One region of the Streptomyces sp. NPDC041713 genome, then DNA from elsewhere that is predicted to be linked to it. Evidence: riboswitches for the same ligand, from Rfam matches in the RefSeq annotation. Region 1 holds a riboswitch; each other region holds the start of a gene.

Region 1 (7,278 bases):
CACAGGGGTTGGCGGCGTGGCTCCGCGAGCACCATGTGGACGCGCTCATCGACGCCACCCATCCTTTCGCCGGGACGATCTCGTTCAACGCGGCGACGGCTGCCGCCACCGCCCATGTTCCCCTGCTCGCCCTGCGCCGGCCCGGGTGGGTCGCCGGTGCCGGGGACGACTGGCACCCGGTCGACTCCCTGGAGCAGGCGGCGCGGGTGCTTCCCGGGCTCGGTGAGCGGGTGTTCCTGACCACGGGGCGGATGGGGCTCGCGGCGTTCTCGGGGGCGGATCTGGCGGGGCTGTGGTTCCTCGTACGTTCGGTCGACGCGCCGGAGCCGCCGTGTCCGGCCCGGATGGAGGTCCTCCTCGACCGGGGGCCGTTCACGTTGGACGGGGAGCGGGAGATCTTTTACTCCCACCACATCGATGTCGTGGTGACCAAGGACAGTGGGGGCGCGGCGACCGCGCCGAAGCTTGTCGCTGCGCGCGAGGCGGGGGTTCCCGTCGTGGTGGTCCGGCGTCCCCCCGGGCCGGAGGGGGTCACCGGCGTCGCCACGCCGGAGGAGGCGCTTGCTTGGGTGAGCCTGCTGCGTGGTGAGGAGCGGGTCGCTCGTGGCTGGTCGCGCAGTTCCCCGCGCCCCTGAGGTGGGCCTGGGCGGGTGCCCCACGACGGGCGGCCGTCACCCGGTGCGGGACGTGTGCGGCTGGCCCTGGTGGGGGCTGGTCGCGCAGTTCCCCGCGCCCCTGCAGGGGCGCGGACCCGTGCTTTTAGGGGCGCGGGGAACTGCGCGAGCGGCCACGGCGCACCCGCAGGCGGCACACCAGGGGGCTATCCCTCGGGATACCGCCGCGGTGTCCACACGATCTGCTCCTTGCCCCCGTGCCGCCTGACCCACCGGGTCTGGGAGGAGCCGACGATCAGGAGGGTGCGCATGTCGACGTCAGCCGGGTCCAGGTCGCCCAGGCGGACGATCCGGACGCTCTCCTCGGGGCCGCCCACGTCCCTGCCGAGCACCACCGGGGTGTCGGGGGTGCGGTGTTCCAGGAGCAGTTCGCGGGCCTTGCCCACCTGCCAGGTGCGGCTGCGCGAGCCGGGGTTGTAGAGGGCGAGGACCAGGTCCGCCGCGGCCGCCGCGGCCAGCCGCTCCGCGATGACCTCCCACGGCTTGAGGCGGTCGGAGAGGGAGAGCGTGGCGTAGTCGTGGCCGAGCGGGGCGCCCGCGCGGGCGGCGGCCGCGTTGGCGGCGGTCACCCCGGGGAGCACCCGTACGGGGACGTCCTCGTACGCGTCCTGCGAGGCGACCTCCAGGACCGCCGTGGCCATCGCGAAGACGCCGGGGTCGCCGCCCGAGACGACGGCCACCCGTCGCCCGCGCCGCGCCAACTCCAGTGCGTACTCCGCGCGTTCGGACTCGACCCGGTTGTCGGAGCCGTGCCGGCGCTGGCCGGGGCGGTGCGGCACCCGGTCGACGTACGTGGTGTAGCCGACCAGGTCGTCGGCGGCGGCGAGCGCGCCGCGCGTCTCGGGGGTCAGCCACAGCGGGCCCGCGGGTCCGGTGCCGACCACCACGACCTCTCCGCACCGCTCCGCGACCGGCTCCGGCGCGGGCCCGCCCGTCAGCGGCGCCACCCGGCTCGGCAGCACCGCCACGGAGAAGTACGGCACCGACTCCGGGTCCACGTCGGCCAGCCGGCCGGTGCGTTCGCCCGCCATGGTGGCCCGCTCGACGTAGCGCGCCTCGTCGAGGCGGCCCGCGCTCTCCAGCGCGCCGCGCACCTTGCCGAACGTGCGGCCCAGCTTCATGACGACCGCCGAGTCCGTCGCCGCGAGGCGCGCCGCGAGCTCCTCCTCCGGGAGCGTGCCCGGCAGGATCGTGAGCACCTCCTCGGCCTCCACGAGCGGCTCGCCGAGGCGGGCCGCCGCCGCGCTCACCGAGGTGACGCCGGGAATCACCTCGGTCGGGTAGCGGTGCGCGAGGCGCTTGTGCATGTGCTGGTAGGAGCCGTAGAAGAGCGGGTCGCCCTCGGCGAGGACGGCGACCGTGCGGCCCGCGTCGAGGTGGCCGGCGAGGCGGGCCGCGGCCTCCTCGTAGAACGCGTCGAGCGCGCCACGGTAGCCGCCGGGATGGTCGGTCCGCTCCGTGGTGACGGGGTAGACCAGCGCCTCCTCGATGTGGTCGGCGCGCAGGTGCGCGGCCGCGATCGAGCGGGCGATGGAACGGCCGTGCCGCGCCGAGTGGTACGCGACGACGTCGGCCGCCGCGATCACCTCGGCGGCGCGCAACGTCATCAGGGACGGGTCGCCGGGGCCGAGCCCGACCCCGTAGAGGCGGCCCTGCGGCTGCTGCTGTCCGGTGGGCACGCCGCTCATTCCGCCTCGCTCGCAATCGCGTTGATCGCCGCCGCGGCCATCGCGCTGCCGCCGCGACGTCCCCGTACGACCAGGTACTCCAGGCCCGCGTGGTGGGCCGCGAGCGCGTCCTTGGACTCGGCGGCGCCGACAAAGCCGACCGGGATGCCGAGGACGGCGGCCGGGCGGGGCGCGCCCTCCTCGATCATCTCCAGGAGGCGGAAGAGGGCGGTGGGAGCGTTGCCGATGGCCACGACCGACCCTTCGAGGCGGTCGCGCCAGAGTTCGAGGGCGGCGGCGCTGCGGGTAGTGCCGAGGCGCGCCGCGAGGTCCGGCACGGACGGGTCGGCGAGGGTGCAGATCACGTCGTTGCCGGCGGGCAGCCGCTTGCGCGTGACGCCGCTCGCGACCATGTTCGCGTCGCACAGGATCGGCGCGCCGTCGCGCAGCGCCTTGCGGGCGTCGGCGATCACGCGCGGGCTGTACGAGAGGTCGCGCACAAGGTCGACCATCCCGCAGGCGTGGATCATCCGGACCGCGACCTGGCTGACGTCGGCGGGCAGGCCCTCGAGGTCCGCCTCCGCGCGGATGGTGGCAAAGGACTCGCGGTAGATCGCCGCGCCGTCCTTCTCGTAGTCGAACACTGTGCTCTCGCTCATCTCGTGGCCGTGGTTTTCGGGGTGGTACGTGCGGTGGTGACCGTCTCGGTCAGGGTCCTGCCGGTGACGCGTGCGGGTTCCTCGCCGGGGGCGTGCACCGTGACCTCGTACCGTCCTTCGCCGGTGGCGAGTACGTCGACCCAGTCGCCGTGCGGGTGCCCGCAGCGCCGTTCGCAGCCGGACCAGTGGACGGGAAGCCCGCCGGGGCCCGGTACGACGTCCGCGCGGACGTCGGCGCGGGACTTGGCGCAGCCGGGGCGGCCGGTGCAGGCGCCGACGCCGAGCCACGGCGAGTCGGGGGTGGTGAGGTATCCGGCGCCGTCGAGCGCGGCCAGCCGTTCCCGGGCGGCCCCGTCGTCGGCGAAGCCGGGCAGCACGAAGCCACGCCAGGGCGTGACCCGCAGCTCGCCACCGGGCAACGGCAGCAAGGCCCGCCATGCGTCGACGCCCACCCGCCCGAGGGGGGCATTGACGAGGACGGCCCGCCCGTGAACACCGGGTGGGGGCGGGCCGGTGACGGGTACGGGCGGACCAGTGACGGGTACGTCCGGGGTGGCGACCGGCGCGCCCGCGGGGCCGACGGGTGTCTCAGCGGTGGGGACCGGCACGCCCAAGGTGCCGACCCGTGCCTCAGCGGTGGCCGTCGCCGCAACCCCCGCCCCCTCCAACGCCCCCGCCACGTCCACGTCCCACCCCGGCGGCAGCTCCCGTACCCGCCACGCGCCGTTGCCCGCCTCGTGGGCCGCGGTCAGGAAGGCTTCGGCTGCGGCCAGGGCCGCCCGTGGTGCGTCGGATGCGGTGACGCGGAGGGCACTCGACCCGACCCGTACGACCGCCGTACCCCCCGATTCTGCGATCAAGGTCACATCGCCGCCCAGTCCGGCCACATCTCCGCGGCCGTCGTCCAGGACGAACAGGAAGCGGCCGGAGAGCTGTGTCGTCCACTCCGCGCCGCAGAGGAGTCCGTCCAGCTCACGGGCCCACAACTGCACGTCGGCGTGGCCGAGTCCGTCCGTCGTGGCCAGGGGGGACGCCACCACGTTCCGGACGCGTTCGTGCCGTTCCGAGGGCAGCAGGCCCGCATCGGCGAGCAGTCGGGAGAGTTCGCCGCCGCAGGTCTCCCCGAGCCCGCGCAGCTCGATGTTGCCGCGCGAGGTGACGCTGAGGTTGCCGTCCGCCAGGCGCTCCGCCACATCGGCGAGCACCTCGACCTGACGGGCCGTCAAGAGGCCGCCGGGCAACCGGAGTCGGGCCAGGCGGCCGTCGTCGGCGAGGTGCAGGCGGAGTGCTCCGGGGCAGGCGTCACCCCGGTCACGTATGGGGGATTCGCCCTGGTCTGGGGAGGGGGTTCGGGTGGGCGGCATGGCGGCGAGCATACCCACGCCGATCCGGCCGGTCGCCTCCCGAGACGGGCCGTCCCGGCAGGTGGCCGCCCCGCTCGCGGCGGGCAGGACTTACTATGCAGGCGGCGGGCTGCCAAGTCCGTCGACGCCAGCGACGGCGTGGGTCCACCAGGACCCGAGGGAGGAAGCCCGGTGCGAATCCGGCGCGGTCCCGCCACTGTGAGCCCCACCCGTGGGGTGAGCCAGGAACTCCCGCCGTCCATACGACCACCCGGGGCGCGGACACCCCGAGGAAGGCCTGCGCCCGCATGCTTCTGCTGTTGTCGACCTCCGACACCGACCTGCTCAGCGCCCGCGCGGCGGGAGGCCCGGTCGACTACCGGTTCGCCAACCCCTCGCGCCTGGACCTCGCCGGGCTGCCCGCCCTGCTCGACGGCGTCGACCTCGTCGTCGTACGCCTCCTCGGCGGCGTACGCGCCTGGCAGGACGGCCTGGACCAGCTCATCGCCACCGGCCTCCCGGTCGTCGTGCTCACCGGCGAACAGGCACCCGACGCCCAGCTGATGGCGTCCTCCACCGTGCCGGTCGGCATCGCCGCCGAGGCGCACGCCTACCTGGCGCACGGCGGCCCCGCCAACCTGGAGCAGCTGGCCCGCTTCCTCTCCGACACCGTGCTGCTCACCGGCCACGGCTTCGAGCCGCCCGCGCCCGCCCCGTCCTGGGGCCCGCTGGAGCGCACGGCCCGCGCGGACGTCGAGGGCCCGACCGTGGCGGTGCTCTACTACCGCGCCCACCACATGAGCGGCAACACCGCCTTCGTGGACGCCCTGTGCGGCGCCATCGAGGACGCCGGGGCCCGCCCGCTGCCGCTGTACGTGGCCTCGCTGCGCGCCCCCGAGCCGGAGCTGATCGACGCGCTGCGCGCCGCCGACACCATCGTGACCACCGTCCTCGCGGCCGGCGGCACCAGGCCCGCCGAGGCCTCCGCGGGCGGCGACGACGAGTCGTGGGACGCGGGCGCCCTGTCCGGCCTGGACGTGCCGATCCTGCAGGCGCTCTGCCTGACCGGGTCGCGCTCCGCCTGGGAGGAGAACGACGAGGGCGTCTCGCCGCTCGACGCCGCGAGCCAGATCGCGGTGCCGGAGTTCGACGGCCGCCTCATCACGGTCCCCTTCTCCTTCAAGGAGATCGACGAGGACGGGCTTCCCGCGTACGTGGCCGACGCCGAGCGCGCGGCCCGCGTCGCCGGCATCGCCGTGCGGCACGCCCGCCTGAAGCACATCCCGGCCGCCGACAAGCGCCTCGCGCTGGTCCTGTCCGCGTACCCGACCAAGCACTCCCGCATCGGCAACGCGGTCGGCCTCGACACCCCCGCCTCCGCCGTGGCGCTGCTGCGCAGGCTGCGCGCCGAGGGGTACGACTTCGGGCCCGAGGCCGACATCCCCGGCCTGGTCTCCGGCGACGGCGACGAGCTGATCCGCGCGCTGATCGACGCGGGCGGCCACGACCAGGAGTGGCTGACCGAGGAGCAGCTCGCCGCCAACCCGGTGCGCATCCCGGCCGCCGACTACAAGCGCTGGTACGCGACGCTCCCCGCGGAGCTGCGCGCGTCCGTCGAGGGCCACTGGGGGCCGCCGCCCGGCGAGATGTTCCTGGACCGGTCCCGGGTGGGCGACGGCGGCGACCCGGAGGGCGACATCGTGCTCGCCGCCCTGCGCCGCGGCAATCTGCTCATCCTCATCCAGCCGCCGCGCGGCTTCGGCGAGAACCCGATCGCGATCTACCACGACCCGGATCTGCCGCCGTCGCACCACTACCTGGCGGCATACCGCTGGATCGCGGCCGCCGCGTCCGACGGCGGCTTCGGCGCCGACGCGATGATCCACCTCGGCAAGCACGGCAACCTGGAGTGGCTGCCCGGCAAGAACGCGGGGCTCTCCGCCGCCTGCGGCCCGGACGCCGCGCTCGGCGACCTGCCGCTGATCTACCCCTTCCTGGTCAACGACCCGGGCGAGGGCACGCAGGCCAAGCGCCGTGTGCACGCCACGCTCATCGACCACCTGGTGCCGCCGATGGCGCGCGCCGACTCCTACGGCGACATCGCCCGCCTGGAGCAACTCCTCGACGAATACGCCCAGATCAGCTCCATGGACCCGGCGAAGCTGCCCGCGATCCGCGCGCAGATCTGGACGCTCATCCAGGCCGCCAAGCTCGACCACGACCTGGGTCTTGAGGACCGTCCGGACGACGACGGCTTCGACGACTTCCTGCTGCACGTCGACGGCTGGCTCTGCGAGATCAAGGACATGCAGATCCGCGACGGTCTGCACGTGCTCGGCGCCGCCCCGGCGGGCGCCGACCGCGTCAACCTCGTCCTCGCGATCCTGCGGGCCCGCCAGATCTGGGGCGGCACCACCGCGCTGCCGGGTCTGCGCGAGGCCCTCGGTCTCGACGAGTCCGCGGCGACCCGCACCGGCGCCGACGAGGCCGAGGAGAAGGCCCGCGCGCTGGTCCAGGCGATGGACGACGCGGACTGGGACCTCGCCGCGCTCCCCACCGACCAGGGTGAACAGGTCGCCGCCGTCCTGGAGTTCGCGGCCCGCGAGGTCGTCCCGCGCCTCGCAGGCACCACCGCCGAGCTCGACCACGCGGTGCACGCCCTGAACGGCGGCTTCGTCCCGGCGGGCCCCTCGGGCTCTCCCCTGCGCGGCCTGGTCAACGTCCTGCCGACCGGCCGCAACTTCTACTCGGTCGACCCCAAGGCCGTGCCGTCCCGCCTCGCGTGGGAGACCGGCCAGGCGCTGGCCGACTCCCTGCTGGAGCGGTACAAGTCCGACAACGGCGCGTACCCCACCTCCGTCGGCCTGTCCCTGTGGGGCACCAGCGCGATGCGCACCGCGGGCGACGACGTCGCGGAGGCCATGGCGCTGCTCGG
Region 2 (7,278 bases), on a different contig from region 1:
GGGTGACCGAGCCCGCGGTCGGTCCGGCGGAAGCGGGTGGGGGAGCCGGGCCGGGACCGTTCTCGGCGCGCCCGCCGTACGAGGTCGGCCGCTGCCTGTGGCCAGGTGCCGTGGTCGAAGGTGAACCCGGCGTCCATCAGCCGCCCGGGCACCACCCGCCGGCTCTTGAGGAGGAGTTCGGTGTCGGAGCGGAGCACGAAGGCGCCGACTTCGGCCATCCACCTCGTCGCGGGCAGCCCGACCGGCATGCCGCACGCTCCGCGCAGCGCGCGCATGAACTCCCGGTGCGGCAGCGGCCCGGGAGCGGCGAGATTGACCGGCCCATCGATCTCCTCCCGCTCGATCAGGAACTCCACGGCGCGGACGAAGTCCCGGTCATGGATCCAGGACACGTACTGCGCGCCTCCCGCGACCGGACCGCCGAGGCCGAGCCGTGCCAGCCACAGCAGGTAGTCGAAGACGCCGCCGCGGTCGGGGCTCATGACCATCGCCGACCGCAGGGCCACCTTGCGGGTGTCCGGCGTCGCGGCACGCTCCTGCTCCCGCTCCCAGTTCCGCGCGATGTCGACGCTGTAGGACCAGTAGCCGGGGAGGCCGGGCTCGTCTCCGCCGATCGCGCCGGTGGCCTCGTCGTTCGGCGCGTCGAAGCGGTGGGCGTAGATGGTGGCGGTGCTCATCTGGAGCCAGACCCGGGGCGGCTTGCGGGCGGCGGCGATCGCCTCACCCACGACGCGCGCGGAGTCCACACGCGAGTCCATCATGGCGCGGAGGTTCTCTTCGGTGTAGCGGCAGCTGACGCTGCGCCCCGCAAGGTTGATCACGACGTCACTGCCGTCAACCGCTTCCGCCCATGGGCCCAAAGCGCGGCCGTCCCAAGGAAGTTCGCCGTCCCGGCGGGGGCGTCGGGTCAGGACCACGACCTCGTGGCCCGCAGCGGTCAGTGCTCGACGCAACACGCCGCCCACCTGACCGGTCCCTCCTGGCAGCACGATCTTCACTGGGGCCTCCCGTGACGCGACGCCTGACCTCGTACGGCGAGCCTACGACGCGCCCGTTCGTGCGCGGACGCCGCACCCGGGCTTGGTTTGGCCGGACATGGGTCGAAGCGAGGCCCGGCGCGGAGGGCGGAGCCACGTACTGAGATCCTGGCCCGGTGATCGGGATCAAGTGGCGTATCAGCAGAAATATCGGAGCGCGGCGGTCCGTGCGGGTGGGTCTGGGCGGCGTCCTGCTCCTCGCACTCGTCGCCGGCTGCTCAGCCGGCGGCTCCGGCCGTTCCGGGCATCCCGAGCGCGGTACCGCCGCGCGGGGCGAGGTCCGGCAGCCGCCCGTCGACGCACGCTTCGACTACCAGTTGGGCGGCGCCTACCCACCCCCGGCCAAGGTCCGCGCCGTCTCGCGCGACCGCGCCGCCGAGCCCGCCGCGGGCCGCTACAACATCTGTTACGTCAACGCCTTCCAGGCCCAGCCCGGCAAGAAGGCGGCGCGCTGGTGGCAGCGCGAGCACCCCCGTCTGCTGCTCCGCGACGACGAGGGGCGGACGGTCGTCGACGAGGACTGGCAGGAGCCCCTGCTCGACATCTCCACGGCGAAGAAGCGCGCGGCGCTCGCCGAGATCGTCGGCAAGTGGATCGACGGCTGCGCCACGGCGGGCTACGACGCGGTGGAGCCCGACAACCTCGACTCCTACGAGCGCTCCGACGGCCTGCTCACCCCCGACGACGCGGCCGCCTTCGCCCGGCTGCTCGCCCGGCGCGCCCACGGCCAGGGCCTGGCCGTCGCGCAGAAGAACACCACCGACCTCCTGGACCGGCGCGAACACATCGGCTTCGATTTCGCCGTGACCGAGGAGTGCGCCCACTACAAGGAGTGCCCCGACTTCGCGTCCGCGTACGACGGGAAGGTCTTCGACATCGAGTACGTGGCCAAGGACTTCGACGCCGCGTGCCGCACCTGGGGCAAGAAGCTCTCGATCACGTTGCGCGACCGCGACGTCCGGCCCGCCGGCGAGAACGGCTACGTGTACCGCCACTGCTGAGCGATCCGGGCTGCCGACCGATCCGGGGTGCTGACCGATCCGGGCTGCCGGTGAAGGCGGCCGGGGTCAGCTCTCCGCCGCTCGGCCCGTCGGCGCGCCCGGCACCCCCGCCCCCACGAGCGCGGCCAACTCCTCCGCCGTGCGCGGCCCGTCGCCCGCCCCGGCCGGCAGGCCGTGCGCCCGCAGCAGCTCGCCGACGGCGATGCCCCACGGCAGGTGCAGCCCGGCCTGCGCCAGCAGGTCCCGCCGGCCCAGCGTCTCGGTGACCGGCCCGGTCCGCACCCCGGTGGGGGTCAGCAGCGCCGCGTCGTCGGCCCAGCGCAGGGCCAGATCGACGTCGTGCGTTGCCATCACCACGGTGGTCCCGGCGTCCCGCAGTTGCCGCAGGGTGACGAGGAGGCGTTCCTGGCCGTCGGGGTCCAGTCCCGCGGTCGGCTCGTCGAGGACGAGGACGCGGGGCCGCATCGCCACGGCGCCGGCGATGGCGGTCCGCTTCCGCTGGCCGTAGGAGAGCAGATGGGTGGGCCGATCGGCGAGGGCGACGATGTCGAGCGCCGCGAGCGCCTCGGCCACCCGGGCCCTGACCTCGGCGTCGGGCAGGCCGAGGTTGAGCGGCCCGAACGACACGTCCTGCTCGACCGAGGCGGCGAAGAGCTGGTCGTCCGGGTCCTGCACGACCAGCTGGACGGTGGTGCGCAGCCGGGTCAGGCCCTTGCGGTCGTACGTCACGGGTACGCCGTCGACCGTCAACCCGCCCGTGGCGGGGCGCAGTCCACCGCTGAGCAGGCGCATGAGGGTCGTCTTGCCGCTGCCGTTGCGGCCGAGCAGCGCCAGGGCGCGGCCCTCGACGACGTCGAAGTCCAGTCCGCTGAGCACGGTGGGCCCGTCCTCGTACGCGTAGGACGCGCCGCGCAGAGCGACCAGGGGCTCCCCCGGCCCGCCGCGGGCGCCCGGCTCGCGAAGAGCCCTCGGCTCGGTCATGGCAGGAACCTTTCCAGTACGAAGGTGAGGGCCACCAGGCCCGCGAGGAGGACGCCTGCGGCCGCCACGAAGGGCCGGGAGATCCGGGCTTCGGGGACGAGAACCCGCAGCGTGCCGTCGTAGCCGCGTCCGGCGAGCCCGGCCTGCAGCCGGCCGGCCCGGTCGAAGGCCCGCACGAACGCGGTGGCGCCGAGCGAGGCGAGGGAGCGCCAGGTGGCGGCGCGGGTGGTGTGGCCGAGCCGGGCGGCCTGCGCCTGCCGGATCCGGCTCATGGAATCCAGGAGCAGGAAGCTCATCCGGTACGTGACGAGTGCCACGTCCACGACCGGTGCGGGCACACCTGCCTTCACCAGCCGGGGCAGCAGGTCCGACATCGGTGTGGTGAACGCGAACAGCAGCACGCCGAGCGAGGCCGCGGAGGTCCGCAGGAGCAGTCCGCCCGCGCGCGCCGGGCCTCCGTCGGCGAGCGTCACGAAGCCCTCGGGGCCGCCCAGTTGGACGAGCAGCGTGAGGGCGCCGGTGACGCAGAAGCCGAGCGGCACGCGGTAGGCGCGCCACAGTTTGCGGGGCGGCACGCCCGCAGGTCCGAGCAGCAGGACGAGCGCCGCGGCCAGCACCAGCGCGGCGCCCGGCCAGGGCGGCAGCGAGATGGCGAGGACCGTGAGGCCGAGCCCGAGCACGGCCTTGTCCACGGGGTGCCGGCGGCGCCAGCGACTGCTGTGCGCCGCCGCGTCGATGGGCAGCACGCCGGGTCAGGCCTGCCCGGTCCCGGACCGGCTGCCCTCCGCGGCGACCGGAGCGTCGGACGCACCGGCCGGCACGCCGGTGGGCCGCTCCGCGTCCGCCTCCTGCGCCAGCGCCTGCTCCGCGCCCTGGCGGCGCCCCTTGCGCAGTCCGAAGTAGTACGCGAGGACACCGCCGCCCAGGGCCGCCTGCAGGGCGAAGAGCGCCGACTCGATCTCCCCCGAGGGGGGTTCGTACAGCGGTGAGAACCACGGCTTGTAGTCCGGCTTGATCTCGGTGATCGCGGTCTCGGCCTGCGCGTCGGCGCCGGCGAACGGCTCCTTCTCGTCGTCGCCGAGCCCGAGGGCCACGGGCAGCACCGCGAGCGCGGCGACCACCACGAGCAGCAGGATGTTGATTTTCGCGTTCCGGCTCATCGGGCGCTGGCCCCCGTCTCCGTCTTGGTCGTGGTCGTCGTCACGTCCGGCGTGCTCTTGCGCTGCAGCAGCACGCCGAGCCGGGTCAGCTCGCCCCTGCTGGACTGCACGAGCAGCCGCATCACCAGGACGGTGAGCAGCCCCTCGCTGATCGCCAGCGGGATCTGCGTGACGGCGAAGATGCCGCCGAACTTGCCGAGGGCCCCGAGGAACCCGCTGCTGGGGTCGGGGAAGGCGAGCGCCAGCTGGACGCTGGTGACGCAGTACGTGGACAGGTCGGCGACGAACGCCCCGAAGAACACGGCGACCATGAGCGGGACGTCGAACCGCTTGAGGAGCCGGTAGACCGCGTATCCGGCCCAGGGGCCGACGATCGCCATCGAGAAGACGTTGGCGCCCAGGGTGGTGAGCCCGCCGTGGGCGAGCAGCAGGGCCTGGAAGAGCAGGGTGATGGTGCCCAGCACCGTCATGATGGGCGGCCGGAACAGGATGGCTCCGAGCCCGGTTCCCGTCGGATGCGAGCAACTGCCCGTGACGGACGGGATCTTCAGCGCGGACAGGACGAACGTGAAGGCCCCGGAGGCGCCGAGGAGCAGGGTGCTCTCCGGGTGTTCCTTGACCTCACGGGTCAGGGAGCGGACTCCGTGGACGACGAACGGCGCGGACGCTACGCCCCAGGCGATCGCGTGCGCCGGTGGGAGGAAACCCTCGGCTATGTGCATGGCTCGGCAGACCCTCTCCAGCACCTCGTGGATGGACAACGCGCCTTGGCCGGTCTCCTGGCTGACGGGTCGTACCGACCGGACTCCGCCTTCCCGGGTGCGTGAGCACCCAGTGGCTGCCGCGAGGGCTGGAGCCGGACTTCCCGATCACAGTGGCGAGGGCCGCACCGGCATCACACCGGATTTCCCGTTCACCAAGGCGTGGCGACATTAGTGCGCAACTGATCTGCTGACAACTTGCGCACCGGTTGCGGCGGTGGCACACGGAGCGCGTGTACCACCGCGTACGCCCCTGCTCAGAGGTCGTGCGGAGCGTGCGTCAGCGCAGCCACTGGTCCTGGTCGGCGGGCCGGTACAGGGTGAGGGCCTTGGGGAGCTTGTCGAGGACGAGCCGCTGGTACGTGGTGTCCGTAACCTCACCGTCGTAGGCGAGGTGCGGGTCCCCCTCCACGACCTCCAGCTCCAGCCTGCGCACCTGGGCGGTCGTCAGGACACGGGAGTTGTGCAGGGTTCCGGTGAGGACGGCGAGGAGCAGCCGGGTGCGGGCCAGCGGAGTGCCGGCCTCCACGGCGCGGACGTCGAGGAGTCCGTCGTCGAGCTGGGTGCGGTAGGTCGGGGCGAAGCCGGCCGGGTGGTAGATGCCGTTGCCCGCGAAGAGCAGCCAGATGCGGCGCGGCCGACCGTTGATGACCACGGAGAGCGGGGTGCCCGTCGCCAGGACCTTGGCGAGGCCGATGACGAGCGCGGGCCATTTGCCGATGCGCTTCTCGAGCCGCTCCCGGGCGTGGACCAGGTCCGAGTAGACGCCGATGCTGAACGTGTTGAGGAAGAGCTGCTGTTCGCCGCGGGCGTCGATCTCCGCGGTGGGCGCGTCCGGTACGTCTCCGGTGGCGGCGCCGGGCTGCTGGTAGGCGGAGGCGCGTCCCACGTCGGAGGTGACGGCGTCGCCGGACCCGATGGCGCGGGTGACGTCTTCGAGCGTCACGTTGCCGAGGTCCACGGCGAAGTGGTTGAAGGTGCCGCCGGGGAAGACGGCGAGGGGCACTTGGTGCCGTGCCGCCGTGACGCTGCCCGCGTTGACGGTGCCGTCGCCGCCGCACACCCCCAGCGCCCCGCCGTCCGCGACGGCGCGCTGCGCGGCCGCGTCGAGCAGGGCCACCAGGTCGTCACCGGGTTCGAAGACGGTGATCGATGCTTCGGGGAGCAGGGTGCGCAGCGTGTCGGCCGCGTCCCTGCTCCAGGCGACGCCGGAGGACGGGTTGACGACCACGTGCAGGCCCTGGCCGTCCTTGAGCGCGGGGGCCGGCCGGCGCGGCGGGGCTGCGGCCGCCGCGGCCGCGGGCTTCACGGGCCACCAGCGGCAGGTGAGCAACGCGGCCCCGACGCCGATGAGAGCGCCGGCGGCGGAGCGGCCCCGGTGGTCCAGGCCCTTCTGGCCGCGTGCGTAGGCGAGACCGGCCGCGAACGGCAGGACGGCCAGGCCGTGCCGGGGTGACTCCATGACGACGGCCGAGGCGAAGGCGGTCGCCGCGGCTATGGGGCTGGCGGGCAGCGAGGCGGTGCGGGGGCGGGGGAACAGCGCGGGCAGTCCGTCCAGGACGGGCCGGGCGCTGCGGGCCGCGGGCTTGGCCAGCGCATGGTTCACAGCTGTGACGATCGCCACCGATCCGAGTCCGCGCAGGGCCGCCCGGCGAGCGCTCCGGTCCCCCGAGAGCCCCAGGGCCGTGGCGGCGCCCAGCCATACGGCGTCGTGCTCGACCGCCGTCCGGAGCGCCCGTTTCACGGCGCTGCCGCGGGCCGGGCCCACCAGGTCGAGGGCGGCGGCCAGCCGTTTGCCCGGCCCCGGGCCCGGCACCTTCCACCGCTGAACAGATCGCTTCATTCGCTCGCCACACCTCTGCATTTGTAAAGAATCCGCAGCACGCGGCCGGAACGGACCACAACGAAGTCTCAGCCTACCCGCGTCGAATGCGCCCACTCCGCCTGGTCCGCCCACTCCGCCTGGTCCGTCGGCAAGGAACCGCGGAGCCACGCGGGGCTGCCCCGGAAAGAGTGACGCGGCGCGGGTGGATGGCCCCAGCCGCGATTGGGGCCGGGGCGCCGGGAGGTAGGTCTGCGGCTGCCACCAGGGCGGCCACGGGGCGGCCCGGCCGGCATCGCCACGAAGGGAGACGCCTCAATGGCAGCAAGGAAAGTCCGGGAGGCCCGTCGCACCCGGCTCGCTCCGCGCGTGCTCGCGCTCGTCGCCACGGCGGTGTTCACCGTGGGCGCCTCCGCCTACGCGAGCGCCCCCGCCCCCGCACACGAGGACTCCCCCGCGCCCCGGAGCCCGTCGCCCTTCACCGGGCTCACCGCCCGTCAGGGCCAGGTCGTCGCG
Region 3 (7,278 bases), on a different contig from region 1:
TCTTCGTCGCGGTCACGGCGATGGGCTTCCTGGCCGCGCGCTGGCGCAGGGCCGAGACCGAGTCCCTGGACGAATGGGGCCTGGGCGGACGGTCGTTCGGCACCTGGGTCACCTGGTTCCTGCTCGGCGGAGACCTGTACACCGCGTACACCTTCGTGGCCGTCCCGGCGGCGATCTACGCGGCGGGCGCGGCCGGCTTCTTCGCCGTCCCGTACACGATCCTCGTCTACCCGCTGATCTTCACCTTCCTGCCGCGCCTGTGGTCGGTCTCGCACAAGCACGGCTACGTGACCACCTCGGACTTCGTGCGCGGGCGGTTCGGCTCCAAGGGGCTCTCGCTGGCCGTCGCGGTCACCGGCATCCTCGCCACGATGCCGTACATCGCGCTCCAACTGGTCGGCATCCAGGCCGTTCTCGACGTCATGGGCATCGGTGGCGGCCCCGACACCAACTGGTTCGTCAAGGACCTGCCGTTGCTGATCGCGTTCGCGGTGCTCGCGGCGTACACGTACTCCTCGGGGCTGCGCGCGCCCGCGCTGATCGCGTTCGTGAAGGACGGGCTGATCTACCTCGTCATCGCCGTCGCGATCATCTACATCCCGATCAAGCTCGGCGGCTTCGACGACATCTTCGCCAAGGCCGGCGACGCCTTCGGGGTGGTCAACGAGGGCACGGGCAAACCGCGCGGCGCCCTCGCGCCGCCCGAGGCCGGCCAGTGGACGTACGCGACGCTGGCGCTCGGCTCGGCGCTCGCGCTCTTCATGTACCCGCACTCGATCACGGCGACGCTCTCCTCCAAGAACCGCAACGTCATCCGCCGCAACACCACGATCCTGCCGCTCTATTCGCTGATGCTGGGCCTGCTCGCGCTGCTCGGCTTCATGGCGATCGCCGCCGGGGTCAAGGTCGACAACGGCCAGCTGGCCATCCCGCAGCTCTTCGAGGACATGTTCCCCGACTGGTTCACCGGCGTCGCCTTCGCCGCGATCGGCATCGGCGCGCTCGTGCCCGCCGCCATCATGTCCATCGCGGCCGCGAACCTCTTCACCCGCAACATCTACAAGGACTTCATCAAGCCCGACGCGACGCCCGAGCAGGAGACCAAGGTCTCCAAGCTGGTCTCGCTCCTGGTGAAGGTGGGCGCCCTCATCTTCGTCCTCGGCATGGACAAGACCGTGGCGATCAACTTCCAGCTGCTGGGCGGCATCTGGATCCTGCAGACGATGCCCGCGCTGGTCGGCGGCCTGTTCACCCGGTGGTTCCACCGCTGGGCGCTGCTCGCGGGCTGGGCGGTCGGCATGGTCTACGGCACGCTGGCCGCGTACGGCGTCGCCTCGCCCACGCAGAAGCACTTCGGCGGCTCCTCCGACACGATCCCGGGCATCGGCGAGATCGGCTACATCGGCCTCACCGCCTTCGTCCTGAACGTGGTGGTCACCGTGGTCCTCACCTTCGTCCTGAAGGCGCTGAAGGCCCCCGAGGGCGTCGACGAGACGTCTCCGGAGGACTACACGGCGGACGCGGGCGACCCCGGCGTCGTGGAGGAACTGCCGCCGGCCACCGCGGGCGCCGGCCACTGAGCCCGCTCCCGCGGAGCTGAGTCCGCTCCCGCCCCGCCGACACCGGAGGGCCGCCGGAAAACCGGCGGCCCTTTGTCGTGCGCTGTTGCACACTGCGCCCCATGGACATCACGATCAGAACGGCACGCCCCGAGGAGTACGCGGCGCTGGGCGACCTCACCGCGCAGGCCTATCTCGACGACGGACACCTGGACTATGGGGCGGACGACCAGTACCTGCCCGTGCTGCGGGACGTGGCGGGGCGCGCGGCGCACGCCGAGATCCTGGTCGCCGTGGCGGACGGCACCGCGGACGGCGCGCTGCTCGGCGGCGTCACCTTCGTGCCCTCCGGCGGCGCCCTGGCCGACATCGCGCGCGACGACGAGACGGAGATCCGCATGCTGGCGGTCTCGCCCGCGGCGCGCGGCCGCGGGGTCGGCGAACTACTCGTCCGCGCGTGCGTGCAGCGGTCCCGGGAGGCGGGCCGGCGCCGGCTCGTGCTGTCCTCCTCGCCCTCCATGCGGACCGCACACCGGCTCTACGAACGCCTCGGCTTCACGCGGACCCCGGAGCGCGACTGGTGCCCGCTCCCCGACCTCCCGCTGCTCACCTACGCGTTGACACTCTAGGCCCCATCCCCCGCGATCCGACACAAGATGTGGGCCTGCTTCCGCGGGCCGACACAAGATGTATGCTCGTGCTCGCTGTCGCCGCAGGGGAATCCGGTGCAAGTCCGGAACTGTCCCGCAACGGTGGACGTGTACGCCTTTGTCGTACGCGGAGTCCGAAGACCTGCCAGCAGCGCACCCGTGCCGTCCGGCCCGGGTGCCGACCGTCCGGGCCTCGTGGAATGGGCCGGTGGACGCGGTACGCCGCCCTGTCCGGGTGCGCCCGTGTGTGCCGTCCCCTCGCGCAGGCCCAGAGCCGAGCGAGGGAGAGCTCCACGTGACCATCGCGCCTGCCGAACCTGCGTCAGCGCGGGCACCGCGACCCAGTGCCAGCACCGACGGCACCGAGGGTGCCGACGCGCCGGGGACCGCGCTGCTGCGCACCCTGACCGACCTCACCGCCGACCTCCCCGACGCCGACCCCGGCCGGGTCGCCGCCGCCGCGCTGCGCGGCCGCTCGGCCAGGGCCGACGAGGCGGAGCTGCGCACGCTGGCGACCGAGGCGGCCGCGGGGCTCATCTCCGAGGACCCGGCGTACTCCAAGCTCGCCGCCCGGCTGCTCTCCCTCTCCGTCGCCGCCGAGGCCGCCACGCAGGGCGTGCGCTCGTTCACCGAGTCGATCGCGGTCGGCCACCGCGAGGGCCTGATCGCCGACCGCACCGCCGACTTCGTCGCCGCGCACGCCGCCCGGCTCGACGCGCTCGTGGACACCGCGCTCGCCGACGGCGCCGACTTCCGCTTCGGCTACTTCGGCCTGCGCACGCTGCACAGCCGCTATCTGCTGCGCCACCCCATCACCCGCCAGGTCATCGAGACGCCGCAGCACTTCATGCTGCGCGTGGCGAGCGGCCTCGCCGAGGACGACAGCGTCCGCGCGCTCGACGAGGTCGCCGCGCTGTACGGCCTGATGAGCCGCCTGGACTACCTGCCGTCCTCGCCGACGCTCTTCAACTCCGGCACCCGCCACCCGCAGATGTCGTCCTGCTACCTCCTCGACTCCCCGCTGGACGAGCTGGACTCGATCTACGACCGCTACCACCAGGTCGCGCGGCTCTCCAAGCACGCGGGCGGCATCGGTCTCTCGTACTCCCGCATCCGCTCCCGCGGTTCGCTGATCCGCGGCACCAACGGGCACTCCAACGGCATCGTGCCGTTCCTGAAGACGCTGGACGCCTCGGTCGCCGCGGTCAACCAGGGCGGGCGGCGCAAGGGCGCGGCCGCGGTCTACCTGGAGACCTGGCACTCCGACATCGAGGAGTTCCTGGAGCTGCGCGACAACACCGGTGAGGACGCGCGCCGCACGCACAACCTCAACCTCGCGCACTGGATCCCGGACGAGTTCATGCGCCGGGTCGCCGCCGACCTGCCGTGGTCGCTCTTCTCGCCGTCCGACGTGCCGGACCTCGTCGACCTGTGGGGCGACGACTTCGACGCCGCGTACCGCAAGGCGGAGGCCGCGGGCCTGGCCAAGAAGACCATCCCGGCCCGTGAGCTGTACGGCCGGATGATGCGCACCCTCGCGCAGACCGGCAACGGCTGGATGACGTTCAAGGACGCCGCCAACCGCACCGCCAACCAGACCGCCGAGCCCGGCCACACCGTGCACTCCTCGAACCTGTGCACGGAGATCCTGGAGGTCACGGACGACGGCGAGACGGCCGTCTGCAACCTCGGCTCGGTCAACCTCGGCGCGTTCGTGGAGAACGGCGACATCGACTGGGAGCGCCTCGACGCGACCGTCCGCACCGCCGTCACCTTCCTCGACCGCGTCGTCGACATCAACTTCTACCCGACCGAGCAGGCCGGCCGCTCCAACGCCAAGTGGCGCCCGGTGGGCCTCGGCGCGATGGGTCTGCAGGACGTCTTCTTCCAGCTGCGGCTGCCCTTCGACTCTCCCGAGGCGCGCGCCCTGTCGACCCGCATCGCCGAGCGCATCATGCTCGCCGCGTACGAGGCGTCCGCCGACCTCGCCGAGCGGGGCGGCCCGCTTCCCGCCTGGGAGAAGACCCGCACCGCGCGCGGCGTCCTGCACCCCGACCACTACGACGTGGAGCTGACCTGGCCGGAGCGGTGGGCGGCGCTGCGGGAACGTATCGCCGCGACCGGCCTGCGCAACTCGCTGCTGCTCGCCATCGCGCCGACCGCGACCATCGCGTCCATCGCCGGCGTGTACGAGTGCATCGAGCCGCAGGTCTCCAACCTCTTCAAGCGCGAGACGCTCTCGGGTGAGTTCCTCCAGGTCAACGCCTATCTGGTGGAGGAGCTGAAGCGGCTGGGCGTCTGGGACGCGCAGACCCGCGAGGCGCTGCGCGAGGCCAGCGGCTCGGTGCAGGGCTTCAGCTGGATCCCGGCGGACGTCCGCGCGCTGTACCGCACCGCGTGGGAGCTGCCGCAGCGCGGCCTGATCGACATGGCCGCCGCGCGCACCCCGTTCCTGGACCAGGCGCAGTCGCTCAACCTGTTCCTGGAGACGCCGACCATCGGCAAGCTCTCCTCGATGTACGCGTACGCCTGGCAGCAGGGCCTGAAGACCACGTACTACCTGCGCTCGCGCCCCGCCACCCGCATCGCGCGCGCGGCCGGCGGCTCGAACGCGGCCGCCACCACACCCGCCCCCGTCCCCACGCAGGCGACCCCCGAAGACGCCGTCGCCTGCTCCCTGGAAAACCCCGAGTCCTGCGAGGCCTGCCAGTAATGAGCTCCACGACGAACAGCGAGAAGAACCTCCTCGACCCGGGCTTCGAGCTGACCCTGCGCCCCATGCGCTACCCGGACTTCTACGAGCGCTACCGGGACGCGATCAAGAACACCTGGACCGTGGAGGAGGTCGACCTCCACTCCGACGTCGCCGACCTCGCCAAGCTCTCGCCCGGCGAGCAGCACATGATCGGCCGTCTGGTCGCGTTCTTCGCGACCGGCGACTCGATCGTGTCGAACAACCTCGTGCTGACGCTGTACAAGCACATCAACTCCCCCGAGGCGCGGCTGTACTTGAGCCGTCAGCTCTTCGAGGAGGCCGTGCACGTCCAGTTCTATCTGACGCTGCTCGACACCTATCTGCCCGACCCGGAGGACCGTGCGGCGGCCTTCGACGCGGTCGAGGAGATCCCCTCCATCCGTGAGAAGGCCGAGTTCTGCTTCCGCTGGATGGACTCGGTCGAGAAGCTGGACCGGCTGGAGAGCAAGGCCGACCGGCGCCGCTTCCTGCTGAACCTGATCTGCTTCGCGGCGTGCATCGAGGGGCTCTTCTTCTACGGCGCCTTCGCCTACGTGTACTGGTTCCGCAGCCGCGGTCTGCTGCACGGCCTGGCCACCGGCACCAACTGGGTGTTCCGCGACGAGACGATGCACATGAGCTTCGCCTTCGACGTGGTGGACACGGTCCGCAAGGAGGAGCCGGAGCTCTTCGACGACGCGCTGCAGCAGCAGGTCACGGACATGCTCAAGGAGGCCGTCGAGGCCGAGCTGCAGTTCGCCCGCGACCTGTGCGGCGACGGTCTGCCCGGCATGAACACCGACTCGATGCGCGAGTACCTGCAGTGCGTGGCCGACCAGCGGCTGCAGCGCCTCGGCTTCGCGCCGGTCTACGGCTCGGAGAACCCCTTCTCCTTCATGGAGCTGCAGGGCGTCCAGGAGCTGACCAACTTCTTCGAGCGGCGGCCCTCCGCGTACCAGGTCGCGGTCGAGGGGTCGGTCTCCTTCGACGACGAGTTCTAGGTCTGGCGCACAGCGCCCTCCCTGTGCCCGTCCCGTCGGCTTCGGCGGGGCGGGCACACGGCCGTGTTCAGCGCGGGGTGGCCCGCAGGACGAGCCGCTTGGGGTGCAGGGTGATGCCGACGCGGGTGCCGGTGTCGGTCTCCCCGACCGGTTCGAGGCGCCACTTCGGGGCCACCGTCCCGAGGATCAGGGCGAGTTCGGCCAGGCTGAAGTGGTCGCCGGGGCACTTACGGTTGCCGACGCTGAACGGCATCATCGCGAACTCCGGTACGGCGGCGGCGCGTTCCGGTTTCCACCGGTCCGGGTCGAACTCCAGGTTCCGCTCGAAGGAACGCGGGTCGCGCTGCATCGCGTAGACGCTGTAGACGATGTCCGCGTCCGCCGGAATCGAATAGCCGCCCAGTTCGGTTTCGGCCACCGACCGGCGCGTGAATATCCAGGCGGCCGGCCGTATGCGCATCGCCTCGGTGACGACATTGCGGGTGTGCGGCAGGTCCGCCAGATCTGCGAATGTGATCGCGCGATCGGGGGCCACGGAATTTACCTCTTCAACCAACCGCCTTTCCTGCTCCGGGTGTTCGGTGAGGAGATGGAAGGTCCACGCCAACGTCGACGCCACATTCTCCGCACCCGCCACGACGAGCGACACCACGTTGTCGTGGATCTCCTGGTCGGCTATGAGCGCCCCGGATTCGTCCCTGGCCCGCAGCAATTCCGCGAGCAGGTCGTCCGGAGCGCCGGGCCCGGCGGCGCGGCGCTCCGCGATGATCTCGTCCACCAGCGCGTGCAGATCGGCGAGCGCCCGCTCGAAGCGGCGGTTGGCGGGGGTCGGGACGCGGTAGAGGGGCCCCACCGACAGCACCATCCGGCGGTAGAGCCCCTCGAACACCGTGTGCAGCGAGTCCGCGATGCGGTCCGCCTTCTCTCCTATGGAGTCGACCTCCAGGAGCGAGCGCGAGACGATGCGCACGGCGGTGCGGAACATCTCCGCGCTCACGTCGACGGTGGCGCCCGGCTGCCAGCGGGCGGCTGTGGCGCGCGCCTCCTCCTCCATCACCTTGGCGTAGTCGGCGATCCGCTCGGGCCGGAACGAGGGCTGCATCATGCGCCGCTGGCGCCGGTGCAGCTTGCCGTTGCTGGTCGCCACGCCCTTGCCCAGGAGCACCTCCAGGGTGTCCCAGAGCGGGCCCCCGACGATGTAGTCGGGGTTCTTCAGGAGGGCGCCCACGAGCTCCGGATCGCAGACCGCGTACGCCGTCCGGGGTCCCAGCCTGATCCGTACGAGATCCCCGTGGTCGCGCAGCGCGGCGAGGAAGCCAAGGGGATCACGCACC

Evidence for each region. Region 1 has a riboswitch for cobalamin ahead of cobN (cobaltochelatase subunit CobN). Riboswitches for the same ligand answer to the same signal wherever they lie in the genome.
Region 2: it holds a riboswitch for cobalamin, as region 1 does, so the genes downstream of both, ACZ6CV_RS34845 (energy-coupling factor ABC transporter permease) here and cobN (cobaltochelatase subunit CobN) in region 1, are expected to answer to the same signal.
Region 3: it holds a riboswitch for cobalamin, as region 1 does, so the genes downstream of both, ACZ6CV_RS05860 (ribonucleoside-diphosphate reductase subunit alpha) here and cobN (cobaltochelatase subunit CobN) in region 1, are expected to answer to the same signal.

What each region holds. Positions count from the first base shown of each region.
Region 1 is NZ_JBVIZY010000006.1:273,433-280,710, reverse strand. Features, by position in the region: gene ACZ6CV_RS20700 (cobalt-precorrin-6A reductase) at 1-635, shown strand, start outside; gene ACZ6CV_RS20695 (precorrin-2 C(20)-methyltransferase) at 821-2,362, opposite strand; gene ACZ6CV_RS20690 (precorrin-8X methylmutase) at 2,359-3,000, opposite strand; gene ACZ6CV_RS20685 (cobalamin biosynthesis protein CobG) at 2,997-4,376, opposite strand; cobalamin riboswitch at 4,484-4,615, shown strand; gene cobN (cobaltochelatase subunit CobN) at 4,652-7,278, shown strand, end outside.
Region 2 is NZ_JBVIZY010000018.1:100,004-107,281, forward strand. Features, by position in the region: gene ACZ6CV_RS34820 (TIGR01777 family oxidoreductase) at 1-998, opposite strand, end outside; gene ACZ6CV_RS34825 (endo alpha-1,4 polygalactosaminidase) at 1,163-2,038, shown strand; gene ACZ6CV_RS34830 (energy-coupling factor ABC transporter ATP-binding protein) at 2,105-3,019, opposite strand; gene cbiQ (cobalt ECF transporter T component CbiQ) at 3,016-3,765, opposite strand; gene ACZ6CV_RS34840 (energy-coupling factor ABC transporter substrate-binding protein) at 3,772-4,179, opposite strand; gene ACZ6CV_RS34845 (energy-coupling factor ABC transporter permease) at 4,176-4,901, opposite strand; cobalamin riboswitch at 4,932-5,115, opposite strand; gene ACZ6CV_RS34850 (diacylglycerol/lipid kinase family protein) at 5,221-6,783, opposite strand; gene ACZ6CV_RS34855 (DUF3048 domain-containing protein) at 7,081-7,278, shown strand, end outside.
Region 3 is NZ_JBVIZY010000002.1:216,577-223,854, forward strand. Features, by position in the region: gene mctP (monocarboxylate uptake permease MctP) at 21-1,580, shown strand; gene ACZ6CV_RS05855 (GNAT family N-acetyltransferase) at 1,682-2,188, shown strand; cobalamin riboswitch at 2,241-2,373, shown strand; gene ACZ6CV_RS05860 (ribonucleoside-diphosphate reductase subunit alpha) at 2,505-4,922, shown strand; gene ACZ6CV_RS05865 (ribonucleotide-diphosphate reductase subunit beta) at 4,922-5,944, shown strand; gene ACZ6CV_RS05870 (bifunctional albaflavenone monooxygenase/terpene synthase) at 6,012-7,278, opposite strand, start outside.